3 linked regions of the Gemmatimonas sp. genome follow. The protein of the gene in region 1 interacts with the protein of each later gene in a pairwise test. Links are inferred from orthologs where the notes say so. Each region holds a gene or a part of one and is shown on either strand. Other genes may lie near its edges.

The links.
Region 2: the proteins of RMP10_RS05220 (region 1) and ftsA interact in binary tests that used the Escherichia coli proteins (3 or more experiments, as listed by UniProt). The link is inferred for Gemmatimonas sp. from one-to-one orthologs.
Region 3: the proteins of RMP10_RS05220 (region 1) and ftsZ interact in binary tests that used the Escherichia coli proteins (3 or more experiments, as listed by UniProt). The link is inferred for Gemmatimonas sp. from one-to-one orthologs.

Annotation. Positions count from the first base shown.
Region 1 is NZ_JANPLK010000017.1:3,570-9,884, forward strand. Bases 1,731-4,682 are described here. They hold RMP10_RS05220 (rod shape-determining protein), read left to right. Parts: upstream 1,731-2,663; coding sequence 2,664-3,701; downstream 3,702-4,682. Other genes in these bases: ald (alanine dehydrogenase), read left to right, coding at 1,731-2,464; mreC (rod shape-determining protein MreC), read left to right, coding at 3,709-4,682. In the rest of the region: RMP10_RS05205 (polyribonucleotide nucleotidyltransferase), read left to right, coding at 1-56; RMP10_RS05210 (pitrilysin family protein), read left to right, coding at 34-1,320; more of ald, read left to right, coding at 1,349-1,730; more of mreC, read left to right, coding at 4,683-4,854; rod shape-determining protein MreD, read left to right, coding at 4,880-5,392; mrdA (penicillin-binding protein 2), read left to right, coding at 5,397-6,315. UniProt on the Escherichia coli protein: Forms membrane-associated dynamic filaments that are essential for cell shape determination. Acts by regulating cell wall synthesis and cell elongation, and thus cell shape.
Region 2 is NZ_JANPLK010000014.1:89,128-92,883, reverse strand. The notes cover bases 1-3,000. They hold ftsA (cell division protein FtsA), read left to right. Parts: upstream 1-873; coding sequence 874-2,127; downstream 2,128-3,000. Other genes in these bases: RMP10_RS04535 (M14 family zinc carboxypeptidase), read left to right, coding at 2,247-3,000; RMP10_RS04545 (FtsQ-type POTRA domain-containing protein), read left to right, coding at 113-877; murC (UDP-N-acetylmuramate--L-alanine ligase), read left to right, coding at 1-113. Outside these bases: more of RMP10_RS04535, read left to right, coding at 3,001-3,756. UniProt on the Escherichia coli protein: Essential cell division protein that assists in the assembly of the Z ring. May serve as the principal membrane anchor for the Z ring.
Region 3 is NZ_JANPLK010000014.1:84,322-87,892, reverse strand. What follows is about bases 1-2,815. They hold ftsZ (cell division protein FtsZ), read left to right. Parts: upstream 1-687; coding sequence 688-1,944; downstream 1,945-2,815. Other genes in these bases: RMP10_RS04525 (M23 family metallopeptidase), read left to right, coding at 2,091-2,815; RMP10_RS04535 (M14 family zinc carboxypeptidase), read left to right, coding at 1-237. In the rest of the region: more of RMP10_RS04525, read left to right, coding at 2,816-3,236; RMP10_RS04520 (hypothetical protein), read left to right, coding at 3,308-3,571. UniProt on the Escherichia coli protein: Essential cell division protein that forms a contractile ring structure (Z ring) at the future cell division site. The regulation of the ring assembly controls the timing and the location of cell division.

The DNA.
Region 1 (6,315 bases):
ATCGCGGCGGACGCAGCGGCGGACGGAGTGGTGGTGGCGGTCGCGATCGGCGCTAATACGTCGGGCGCGCAGGCGCCCACGTTGCACCGCACGGATCTGCCCAATGGACTGACCGTGCTCTCGGAATCCGTTCCGGGAGCGCGGTCGGTTGCTTTCGGGGCATGGGTCCGCGCCGCAACGCTGCATGAACGTCCCGAACAGATGGGCGTATCGCATCTGCTCGAACACATGGTGTTCAAGGGCACGCGCACGCGCAGTGCCCAGCAGATCGCACTCGCGCTCGAAACCTTGGGTGGTTCGCTCGATGCGTACACCGAGCGTGAACACACGTCGTATCAGGCCCGCGTGCTCGATGAACATCTTCCGGAGGCCGCTTCGGTCATCGGGGAGCTGATCTTCGAGCCGTTGTTGCGTCAGGCCGATCTGGCCCTCGAGCGTAAGGTGATTCTCGAGGAGATCAGCATGGTCGACGACACGCCGGACGACATCATCTTCGACGTGCACAATCGTGCGGTCTGGGGTGATCACCCGCATGGCTTCCCGATTCTCGGGACCCGTGCCACGGTGAAGGCGCTGTCGGTGGCCGATCTGCACGATCTGCACGAGCGTGCGTACCATCCCGGCCGTCTCGTGGTCGCGGCGTCGGGCCGCGTGGAGCACGACCAACTCCTCGAGGTACTGCAGGGCACGGGGTGGAGCACACGGGAACGCGGTGACATGACGCCGTTTCCGCTCGATCCAGTCGAGGCAGCCGGCCCTCACGCCGAGCATGTGTCGCGCAAGGATATTGCGCAGACGCACATCGTGCTTGGTGGGCAGGGCATCGCCTTTGGTGACCACCGTCGGTACGCGTTCGCGCTGCTCGATATGCTCATCGGCGGCGGCATGAGCTCGCGCCTCTTTCAAAAGGTGCGCGAAGAATTGGGGCTCGCCTACAGTGTGCAAACGTTCAGCAGCTCGTACGCCGACACCGGCGCGCACGGTGTGTACCTCGCCAGCGCGCCGGAGACGGCGCAGGAAGCGCTGGATGCCGTCCGTGATGTGCTGCGCGACGTCGCCGTGAACGGTCTGTCTGAGGATGATCTCGCGGCCGGCAAGCGTCAACTGCGCGGACAGCTCGTAATGTCCATGGAGGGCGTGTCGTCGCGCATGTATCGGGCGGCGCTTACCGCGTTATACGGAGAACCGTACCGCAGCATCGACGAGCTGAAGGCGCTCGTCGATGCCATCGACCTGGAACTGGTGCGTGACGTCGCGCGCGAGTTCTTCGATCCCGATCGACAGATTCTCGTCAGCCTCGGCCCCAAGGCCGTTCGCTGACGCCTCACCTTTACCGGAAATCGCGACTATGCGCATCGGTGTACCCAAAGAGATCAAGACCAACGAAAATCGGGTGGCTCTCGTCCCGGCCGGCGTTGAAGCGCTGACGGCGTCTGGCCATCAGGTATTCATCGAATCGGGCGCCGGCATCGGCAGCGGCTTCGACGACGACACCTATCGCGCCGTTGGCGCCGAGATCGTTCCCGACGCTGCGACGGCGTGGGGCAATGCGGAACTGCTGCTGAAGGTGAAGGAGCCGATCGAGCAGGAGTGGGGTTTCCTTCGTCGCGATCTGACCCTGTTCACGTACTTCCACTTCGCGGCCGACGAAAAGCTTACCAACGCGCATTTGGCCAGCGGTGCGACCTGCATCGCGTATGAGACGGTCGAACTGCCGAACCGGGATCTGCCGCTGCTGATCCCGATGTCGGAAGTGGCCGGTCGAATGGCGGTGCAGGAAGGAGCGAAGTACCTGGAGAAGCTGTACGGAGGGCGTGGCGTGCTGTTGGGTGGCGTTCCGGGCGTGGCGCCGGCCAAAGTCGTGATTCTGGGCGGCGGCATCGTGGGTGTGAATGCGGCCAAGATGGCGGCCGGGCTCGGTGCCAAGGTCGTGGTACTCGACTTGTCGCTCGAACGTCTCCGTTACCTCTCGGACGTGATGCCGGCCAACGTGCAGCTGGTGCACTCCAACCGTCACAATATTCTCGAGCAGATCAGCACCTGTGATCTGGTCATCGGTGGCGTGTTGATTCCCGGAGCGAAGGCGCCCAAGCTCGTGCGTCGCGAGGATCTGGCTCGCATGCGTCCAGGCGCGGTCATTGTCGACGTGGCTGTCGACCAGGGCGGCTGTGTCGAGACCATCCACCCGACCACGCACGAGAACCCGACCTACACGGTGGATGGAATCATTCACTACGGGGTAGCGAACATGCCGGGCGCGGTGCCGCGCACGTCGACGCTGGCCCTGACGAATGCCACGCTCCCCTACACGCTGTTGCTCGCCAACAAGGGCTGGAAGAAGGCGCTCCGCGAGAATGGTGCCCTCCTCAAGGGGCTCAACATGACCGACGGCAAGCTCACGTATCAGGGTGTGTCCGATGCCTTTGGCATGGAGTTCACGGACCCGGCGACGTTCGTCGCCTGAGGCGGCCCGTCGGACCAGCAGAGGCCACCGGGACCAGCGTCCGGTGGCCTCTCGTCGTTTCCATCCCGGATCGCGTAACGTGTGCTAGGTCACGCTGCCGCAACAGCTTGTAACTGCTCTGGCCGACACGTACCTTACCGATCACTGCTGCCGCAGCATGCCCTTTCCCGGCGCTCCGCGCCGTCGAGCACATACCTGGATGTTCTGGCCCTTTAATAAGTCCAACTCGTTCTTCCCGGCGAATGCCATCGCAGTCGATCTCGGCACCGCCAACACCCTGATTTACGTGAAGGGCGAGGGGATCGTGCTGAACGAGCCCTCCGTCGTCGCGCTCGATCGCGAGACGAAGAAGCTCAAGGGCGTCGGTCTGGAAGCGAAGCGCATGCTTGGTCGCACGCCCGACGGCATCATGGCCGTCCGGCCGATGAAGGACGGCGTCATCGCCGACTTCGACGTGACCGAGAAGATGCTGCGCTATTTCCTCACGCTCGTGATCGACAAGCACGTGTTCAAGGTGAAGCCACGCGTGATCGTCTGTGTGCCGTCCGGCATTACCGAAGTGGAGAAGCGCGCGGTGCGCGACTCGGCGCTGGGTGCGGGCGCGAAGGAAGTTTTCATGGTTACGGAACCGATGGCTGCGGCCATCGGTGTTGGACTGCCCGTAGAATCACCGACCGGCAACATGGTGATCGACATCGGCGGGGGCACGACGGAAATCGCCGTGATCGCGCTGTCCGGCATCGTGAGCGACACGTCGATTCGCACCGGTGGTGACGAGCTCGATATCAGCATCGTGCAGTTCATGCGCAAGAATTACAACCTGCTGATCGGCGAGCCTACCGCCGAGCAGATCAAGATTCAGATTGGTTCGGCGTATCCCGTCGGTGACGAACGCGAGATGGAAGTGAAGGGTCGCGACCTGGTGTCGGGTATTCCGAAAACGGTGCGTGTACACTCGAGCGAAATTCGCGAAGCGATTCAGGAACCGATTCAACAAATCGTCGACGCCGTGCGTCGCGCGCTGGAGATCACGCCGCCCGAACTCGCGTCGGACATCGTCGATCGCGGTATCGTGATGACCGGTGGCGGTGCGCTGATTCGCGGGCTCGATGTGCTGCTCAGTCAGGAAACGGGCTTGCCGATTCACGTCGACGAAGATCCGCTGACGTGTGTGGTACGCGGTACTGGCAAGATCCTCGATGACGAGGAGAAGTACTGGTCCGTCCTCACGACCTGATCGCGCGGTGGCCCGAAGCGTCCGATCCGATGGGCGACTCGACACCGGCTTCGCGCTGGTGTGTGTCGTGTTGGCTGTCTTGGCGCTGATCCTTCCGCGTCGCACGCGTGAAGGATTCGCCGCTACGCTGCGCACGACGGTGCTGTCGCCGCTCGTTGCGCTAGAAGGGCGTGCGTCATCGGTACGGGCGGCGATCGTCGCGCGCAACGACGTGTTGGTCACGCGCGGACAGGTGGCCACGCAGGCGTTGCAGGTACAGGCCGTGGCCGATGAGAACCTGACGCTGCGCAAGTTGCTCGGCCTCTCGGCGCGCTTGCAGGATGGATTCGTGCCGGCCGAGTTGCTGCCGCCGCGCGGCGCTGGCGATGAATTCACCATCGCGCTGGCCACCGGATCCGATGCCGGTGTGCAGCCGTTCCTTCCCGTCGTGACGGCGGATGGACTCGTCGGCATGGTGCAGAGTGTGGATCGCGCCACGAGCTTCGCGATCACGTGGGCGCATCCCGACTTTCGCGTGAGCGCGATGAGCGTGGACGAAGGTGCATTCGGTATCGTGCAGCCGCATCTCGGCGCCGGCGCCGAGCGCTGGTTGCTCGAGATGCGTGGTGTGCCGTTTCGCGCGAAGCTCGAACCGGGCACGTTGATCGTGAGTTCGGGGTTGGGTGCGACGTATCCGCGCGGCATTCCCGTGGGCACGGTGCTCGGCGAGCTCTCCACGCCCGAAAAGTGGGCGCGCACGTATCTCGTGAAGCCGTCGGTGCTGCCGGAAGCGATCGGTCCGGTACTCGTGCTCTTGTCGTCGCGGGCACAACGCGGCGTGAACGGCGTGTGGACCACCGTGAACGCGGCCGACAGTGCGGCGCGCGCGGTGGCGGCTGCTGGTGACTCGCTGGCCAGAGCGGCGGCGCTCGACGAGCTGGCGGCGCGACGTGCCGCGCTCGACGCGGCCGCCGATACGCTCACTGATTCGACGCTGGCATTTGTGGCGAGCACTCGGGGCACGGTGGCGGACAGCGTGCGCGCGGACAGTCTGCGCATGCGCGTGCGCGCAGACAGCCTTGCTCGAGCGCGCGCGCGACCAGACACTACAAAGCCCCGTGTGGTGGCGCCGCCTCCGGCACCCCGCGCTGGCCCTCCACCGGCGGGTCGGTGATGGGGCTGGCGACATGGAACTGCGCATGAGTCGCCCGCAGCAACAGACGCCGGGAATAGGCAGCGCGATTCGCGCCTGGCTGGGTTTCGCGATTCTGCTGACGGCGCATTTTGCCGTGCGCCCGCTGTTCAACGGTCGCGCGAACGTCGATTTCATCATTATCGCCATTCTGTTCTCGGCCGTGCGCATGCGCCCGGGGTTGGCTGCGCTCACGGGGTTCCTGACCGGTCTCGCGGTTGACGCGCTGGCACCGGGATCATTCGGCGCGTCGGCGCTCGTACTGACCCTCGTGGCGTTCGGCGCGTCGTGGCTCAAGGCGGTGTTCTTCGCCGACCACGTGGCGCTCACGGGACTGTTCGTCTTCGCCGGCAAGTGGCTGTTCGACATCGCGATGACGTTGCTTACGGGCGGGGCGTCCGGCGCATCGCTCGTCGTGACGTTGTTGTTGTGGTCGCCGCTGTCGGCCGCGCTGACCGCGCTCCTGGCGGTGTTGTTGCTCACGGTGTTTCGTCCGCTGTATCGACCGCACACCACGTGATGTTGTGAGCTACCATCCGAATGCGATCCTTCGTCGCGCGCGACTTGCGCGTGTGCTGCTGTTCGCCTCGTTCGTGGCACTCGGCGGCGCGTTCTTCCGCGCGCAAGTGCTGCAGAACGCGGAGTACGTGTTGCAGTCGGAGAACAACCGGTTGCGCGAGGTGCCATTGCCCGGCGCCCGCGGTACGATCTACGATCGGCACGGTGAGGTGATCGCGGAGAATCTGCCGGGATACTCGGTGTCGATACTGAGTCCGACGGAAGATTCGCTGCGGTCGGCGCTCACCACGCTCTCGAAGGTGATTCAGATCGACTCCGCGCAGCAGGAACTAGCGGTGCGACGATTCCGTCGCGCCCGCACGCGGCCGGCCGTGATTTTCAACGATGCGTCGTTTCAAGTCGTGTCGGTGCTCGAGGAACGTCGTGTCGAGTTTCCGGGGCTCATCATTCAGAGCTCGCCCAAGCGGTACTATCCGGACGGCGCCGCGATGGCGGCGCTGATCGGCTACACCGGTGAGATCGCGGAAGACGATCTCTCGAAACCGAGATACGAGAGCTACAAGGCCGGACAGCAGGTTGGAAAGACAGGCCTCGAGTTGCAGTACGAGGCGCAGTTGCGTGGCAAAGAAGGTCGCCGGTTTGTGGAAGTCGATGCGCGCAATCGTGTGGTGCGCGATGCCGGCGTTCGGCCGGAGGAACAGCCGGAAGCACCGCCGGCATTGCGCACGAACATTGATCTCGATCTTCAACGATTCGCGCACGAATACTTCGGTGATTCGCTGCGTGGCGCGGTGGTGGCTCTCGATCCCAAAACAGGCGGTGTACTCTCGCTGTACAGCGCGCCGAGCTACGACATCAACAAGTTCATCGGTGGCGTGTCGAGCAGCTTCTACGAAAGCCTTCGGGTAGATCCGCACCGGCCGC
Region 2 (3,756 bases), on another replicon or contig:
AAGCGGTGGCCGCGTTGCGGGCCGTGGTTCGAGAGGGGGACGTGGTCGTGACCATGGGCGCCGGCGATATCACCAAGACGGGCCCCGAACTGCTCGAGGCGCTGCGCGGCTGATGGCCACCGCGGCGTTCGATCCCACCACGCCGTCGGCCAGGAAGGCGTCGCCGACGACGACACCGAAGGCGGCGCGGCCCACGTGGCTGCGCTGGGTTCGCGGTGTTGGCTTTGTGCTGGCGGTCGGTGTCGGGGTGGGCGCGCCGTGGTGGGGCCCCCTCGCGCTCGCGCGGCTCGACTACTTCCACGCCCGTCGCGTGGTGTTCGAAGGCGTACGTTACGCCCGTCCGACGGAGCTGGTCGCGCGGCTCAACGTGGACACGCTGCAGTCGGTGTGGCAGCCACTGGAGCCGCTGGTCGAGCGCCTCGGGGCACATTCCATGGTGGCGTCGGTGGTCGTCGAACGGCAACTGCCGGGTACCCTCCTCATCCGCGTCGTGGAACGCGAGCCGGTGGCCTACGTGCCGCGCAAGGGACGACTCGAGCCGGCCGATGCGACCGGGCGCCCCCTGCCGATCGACCCCGCGCGCTATCCGCTGGACGTGCCCGTGGCCGCCTCCGCCGACAGTTCGCTCCTGCACCTGTTGGACGGTCTGCGCAAGGACGCACCGCGACTCTATGCCCGTGTTTCGCACGGCGAGCGGGCCGGAAAGGAGGAAATGCGCTTCAAATTGGGCGGCGTCACGGTACGAACCACGTCCGACGTGACCGTAGCGCGCTTCAAGGACATATTACCTGTGGAAGCGGACCTCGCGCGGAATCATCTGCGTGCGGTGGAGCTCGACCTCCGCTTTCGTGACCAGGTGATCGCCAGACAGCCATGAATTCCGAACCCATTGTCGCCGCCCTCGATATCGGCACCGCGCACACCACCGCCATCGTCGCGGCGGTGCACGGCGATCTGCCGCGCACGCCGACGTTGCGCGTGCTGGGAGTGGGGAACACCCGCACGATGGGCCTGCGCCGCGGTGTCGTCTCCGACATCGAAGAGGCCACGCACTCCATTCGGAAGGCGGTGGAAGAAGCCAGCCGCGTGGCCGGCGTGTCCCCCGAATCGCTGTACGTCGGCATCGCCGGCGAGCACGTGCGTGCGATGTGTTCCACGGGCGTGGTGGCGATCAGTGGCAACGAGATCATGCGCACCGATGTCGATCGCGTGAATGAAGTCGCGCGCGCGATGGCGATTCCGCAGGACCGCGAACTGCTGCACGCGATCCCGCAGGAGTACCGCGTCGACAAAACCGACGGGATCCGCGATCCCGTCGGCATGATCGGCACGCGCCTCGAAACGGAGATGTACCTCGTTACGATCGGCAGCTCGCCCGCCATGAACCTACGCAAGAGCATCGAACGCGCCGGATACAAAACGCGCGAACTCGTGCTCGAGCCGCTGGCCAGTGCGTTGGCCGTGCTCACCGAAGAAGAGAAAGAGCTCGGCGTCATCCTGCTCGAGCTCGGTGCCGGCACGACCGATCTCGCCGTGTTTCACGAGGGGAAGATCCGACATCTCGGCACGATCCCGTTTGGCGGCAACGCCGTCACGAGTGATCTGGTGCAGGGACTCGGCATCACGAACAACGATGCCGAACAGCTCAAGGAAGCTTACGGCTGCGCGTACGAGCCCATGGTCGACGCCGAACAGGTGATCGCCATGCCGGCGTCGGCGTCGCACGCGGAACGGCACATCTCGCGCGAACTGATGACGCACATCATTCATCAGCGCATGGACGAGATCTTCGACAGGGTGCAGCGCGAGGTGCAAACCGCAGGCTTTGCCGGCCGCTTGAATGCCGGCATCGTGCTCACCGGCGGTGGTGCAGCGCTCGAAGGCGTGAGCGAGCTCGCCGCCGATGTGTTCGGGCTCGGTGTGCGCGTGGGTGTACCCGGCGACAAGGTCGGTGGACTCGTGGAGCAGATCGCCGAGCCACGTTTCGCGACGGCCGTCGGTCTCGCGCTCTACGGCGCGCATCGCGTGGCGCTGGGCGGTGTGATCGCGCGCCGACCGTCGCTCACCGGCGCCGGCGTCGACAAGCTGGCGACGCGCGTGAAGACGTGGTTGCAGGATTGGTTCTAACGGAACAGCGAAGTAGAGAGTAAGAGGTACGGGGTACGGAGACGGGTGTCTCGGTACCCCGTAGTCGCTTAACGCTACTCCCTACTCCGTACTTCTTACTCCTTACTGTCGGAGCTTTCGTGATCGACGTCGGTCTCTCCCGTTTCCGAGCCGTGCGCCAGGTGCTTACGCGCCACGCGCTTCTGCTCGGATTTGCGCCCTTCGCGTCACTGGCTGCCCAGCAGCTCACGACCGAAACGCGCGATCCCAATCAGAAGCAGGATCCGACGTTCACGCAGAGCTACCAGGAGTGGCTCGCCAATCCGAAGCACGGCAGCCCGCTGGTGGATCACCTGCCACTGGTGGCGGGCATCCCGACCCCGCGCGATGTGCTCGGCTACCACATCGGCGCGCCGCGCAAGCTCACGTACTACGCCGATCAGCTGAAGTATTACCGCGCGCTCGCTGCAGCGTCGCCGCGGGTGAAGATCGAAACCATCGGTCGCTCCGACGAAGGTCGTGAGCTCGTCGTGGTCTGGATCTCGTCGGAGGCGAATATGCAGCGCCTCGACCAGAACCGGAAAAACCTCGCGAAGATCGCCGACCCGCGCGGCATGACCGAGGCCCAGGTGAAGGCGGTGCTGACCGATACGAAGCCGCACTACCACTTCATGGGCGGCCTGCACAGCGGCGAAACCGGTCCGTCGGAAATGCTGATGGAACTGGCGTATAGGCTGGTGACCGAAACATCGCCGTTGATCAGCCAGATCCGTGAACAGCTGTACGTATCGATGACGCCGGCGGCCGATGCCGACGGCCGCGATCGCAACGTCGACTGGTTCTTCCGCGGTCTCGACATGGCGGCAGCCATTCCGGCGCCGGCGATCACTCCCGCCGTGGTGCCGGCTCCGCCCGCGACCGCAGTGGTCGCCGGCGATACCACGCGTCGGGTGCCCGCCGCCGTGCCGGCACCGGGTGGTGGTGGTGGCTTTGGCGGCGGCGCGGGCGTGCCGTACTGGGGCAAGTACGTGTACCACGACAACAATCGCGACATCAACATCAAGCTGGTGCAGATGCGCGCGATCATCGATTGGTACTTCACGGCGTATCCGCCGATCATGCACGATCTGCATGAAGCGCAGCCGTTGTTGTACACGTACACCGGTGGCCCGCCGCAGAATCCGAATCTCGATCCGATCCTGTTCGCCGAGTTGCCGTGGTTCGGCAACTGGGAGATGGCGCAGATGACGAAGTGGGGCATGCCGGGCGTGTACACCCACGCCTTCATGGACGGCTGGTCGCCCGGCTATCTCGGATCGGTGGCGTACAACCACAACGGTCTCATGAAGATGTACGAGACGCAGTCGGGTCGTGACCTCGACAGCACGGCGATGGCCAACGCGCGCAACGGCACGGCGTCTGCCGCGCCCGCTGCAGGTGGCGGACTTGGTGGCGGTCGCGGCGGCGCGGTACCGACCGGTCGTGGTGGCGCACAGGATCGTGAGTGGTATCGCGGCAATCCGATCGGCTTCAACGATATCGCCACGTTCACGCGGCGCTCGAACACGAACTACATGCAGACCGGCGTGTTGTCGGCGCTCCAGCTGGCGTCGATGTTCCCGGCCACCGTGCTCGAGAACTTCTACATCA
Region 3 (3,571 bases), on another replicon or contig:
GTGCTCTCGGGTCTCATGACGGGCGCCGACTCCCTGAAGTCGCGGCCGTTCGCCGTGGACGTGCCGGGCGCCGTGAAGGGCAACGGTCGTGTGATCATGTTCGCCAACAACCCGATCTACCGGTGGCAGAACCACGGCGAGTTCAACATGGTGTTCAATAGCATCATCAACTGGAACGACGCCGGTGGTGCGGCGGACGCCAAGCCGTCGGCGGCAACGGCACCGGCGGGCCGATAAGGTCGCGCATTTGACGCAGACCCGCTGAACTGATCAGACGGAGGCGAAGAGAAAAAGAGAAAAAGAGACCGGGCCGCCCAATCCAGTCGCCTCCTTTTCTCTTTTTCTCCTTTGCTCTGTGTGATCAGTTCAATGGCCCCATTCGCGAATGTCACAAGCCGTTCCATGCGGCGAATATGTGGATAAAATCGGGCCTGTTTCACGCCGCCCAAAGTCGTGACGAATCCGTCCAACTTCAACGGATTTCACGGGTTGCGCTGCACTCTCGAATGTGTATTCTAGGGAAGCTTTCGCATCATGCGGCATGATCTTCCACATTCCCGAGAGTCCGTGCGCGGACCGCCAACGTTGGCGGAGCTCGCTGCAGAGGATTCGTGGCGACCCAGCCTGCTGCCGGGTTGCTGTGCGAACCACCCTGAGCCCGCAAAGCCCCGTATGGAGCTCCCCCGCATGACCTTCGAGTTCGAAGAGAGCGCTTCCCAGAACGCCCGCATGAAAGTCGTGGGCGTGGGCGGCGGTGGCGGTAATGCCGTCAACCGCATGATCGAGGAACACCTCGAGGGCGTCGAGTTCATTTCGGTGAACACCGACGCGCAGGCGCTCATGAATTCCAAGGCCGACGTCAAGATTCAGATCGGCAAGAAGCTCACGCGTGGACTCGGTGCTGGCGCTCGCCCGGAGATCGGGCGGCAGGCGATCGATGAAAACCGAGAAGACACCAAGCGCGTGCTTGGCAACGCGGATCTCGTGTTCGTCACCTGTGGTATGGGTGGCGGGACGGGCACGGGCGCGGCTCCCGTGATCTGCGAGCTGGCGCGTGAAGCGGGCGCGCTCACCGTCGGCATCGTCACGCGGCCGTTCCTGTTCGAAGGACGCAAGCGGATGCGCCAGGCGGAAGAAGGCATCGCCGAGATGCGCAAGCACGTGGACACGATGATTATCGTGCCCAACGAGCGACTGCTCGCGGTGGTCGGCAAGGGCATCCCGTTCCATGAGGCGCTCAAGAAGGCCGACGAAGTATTGCTGCACGCCACGCAGGGCATTTCGCTGCTCATCAGCGAAACCGGCCTCGTGAACGTCGACTTCGCCGACGTGCGCACCGTCATGCAGAACGGCGGCTCGGCGCTCATGGGCACGGGCATCGGCCGCGGCGAGAACCGCGCCATGGAAGCCGCCCAGCAGGCTATCGCCTCGCCGTTGCTCGACAACGTCTCGATCTCCGGCGCCACCGGCGTGCTCGTCAACATCACGGGCGGCGAAGACCTTACCCTCGGCGAAGTCACGCAGATCAACGACATCGTGCACGACGCGGTCGGGGACAACGCCGAGATCATCTTCGGCGCCGTGCATGAGCCCGCCATGATGAACGAGATCCGCGTTACGGTCATTGCGACCGGATTCGACCGGCAGATGCAGGGAGGCGCCGGCAACGGAGTCGTCCGTAATGTGCCGCTCGGCACAACGAGCCCTTCCGCTGCCAATCCGCCCGCTGCATCTTTTCCTCCTGCAGCGGCGGCCAAGTCCCCTGCGGTGCTGCCGTTCCCTACGAGGGACCGGCCCGCTTCGAGACCTGTGGCCGCCCCCGCTCGTCCTGCTTGGGAAGGCGCGCCGCCACGGCCGTCTCGCGTTCCTCCGATCTCCCCGTCGCCAAGCACTGAGCTAGACGACATGGAAATCCCGACGTTCATACGGAGACAGATGGATTGACCAGCGCTCGCGCACGGCTCCTGATGGCTACCCTTTGTGCCGGTATCGGAGCCACCGCAATTGCGTTGGGACGTCCTGTCCCCGAACGCCCCGCAGCGACAGTGCTCGCTGCGGGGTCTCGTGTTTCTGTCGCGTCCAAGTGGCGCGTGCGCGTCGACACCGTCAAGCGGGGGGAGCCGCTCGTGGCCGTGCTGGAACGCGCAGGCGTCCCGCGCGACGAAGCCGCCCGTGTGTTGCGCGAGTCGCAGGCAATCGACGCCCGGAAGATCCGCGCCGGCACCACGATCACCTCTACGGTCAGCGCGGATTCCGGCGCCTCCGAGGTCGTGCTGCAGCTGGCCATCGATCGCTTGGTGCGCTTCACACGCTCCGCCACGGGCGGTTCGCGGTCCGGATGGCTGGAGAAAGAAGAGACGCTGCCTTGGACCACCGACACGGTCGTCGTTGGCGGCGTGGTCTCGTCCACGCTGACGGGAGCCATTGCACAGGGTGCCGATGCGTTTCCGGCCAATGTGCGCAATGAAGTCGCCTACGCGCTGGCCGACATTCTTGAATACCGCGTCGACCTGAGCCGCGATCTGCGCGAAGGCGATACGATCAAAGTGCTCATGGAGCGCCAGCGCGCGCCGAATGGGGCTGTCCGACCCGGCGACGTCATCGCCGCCCGGCTCACCGTCGATGGCCGTCGCGTGGAAACCATGCGATTCGCGCAGGGCAGCAAGAGCGCGTATTTCGATGGAGAAGGCAAGTCGATGCGAGCCGCGTTTCTGCGGGCACCGCTCGCTTTCCGGCGCATCTCGAGCGTGTTCGGCCTGCGTCGCCATCCGATCCTCGGCACCGTGCGCGCGCACCAAGGGATGGACTATGCCGCCGCCCGCGGCACCCCCGTCCGCGCGCTGGGCGATGGCGTCGTGATCTTTGCCGGCTGGAAGGGCGGGTATGGTCGCGTGCTCGAGATTCGGCATCGCAACGGCTTCGTCACGCGCTATGGCCATCTGAATGCGTTCGCCCCTGGCATCCGTCGTGGCACCACGGTCTCGATCTCGCGTACGGTCGCGTTCGTGGGCACCACGGGGCTGTCCACCGCACCTCACCTGCATTTTGAAGTGCTCGTGAACGGTAAGCACCGCGATCCGAGGGTCGCCCTGCGCAACGTGACCGGTGAGCCGCTCGCCTCAGGACAGCGTGCGAGCTTCGACGATCTCAGGGCACGGCTCTTCGCCCGTCTCGATGGCCCCCGCGCCGCGAGCACGGCGGCGGCGCCGGTGATCACGCGCGTCGCCGGCGACTGAACTGATCGGCATCGTTCCGCGTAAAGGGCAAAGAGGCTTCGGCTTCTTTGCCCTTTGCCCTTTCTCCCATCGTGCCGATCAATGACGTTACTGTCGTGATTCGCTGGATACTTGCCCTCGCACTCGGCGTTGCCGCGGCCTGGCTCGCCTACGGGCGTGTCGGAACGCTTGCGCGCTCCCGTGCGATCATGCTTGGCGCCTTGCGCGCCCTCGCCGTGACGCTCGTCGCGGCCATTCTGTTCGGCGCCCCCTCGGCGCCACCCCGCCCGGCAACGCCCCTGGTGGCGATCGACGTCTCTGCCTCCTCGCGTCGCGCGGTCGGTGACGAGAACTCC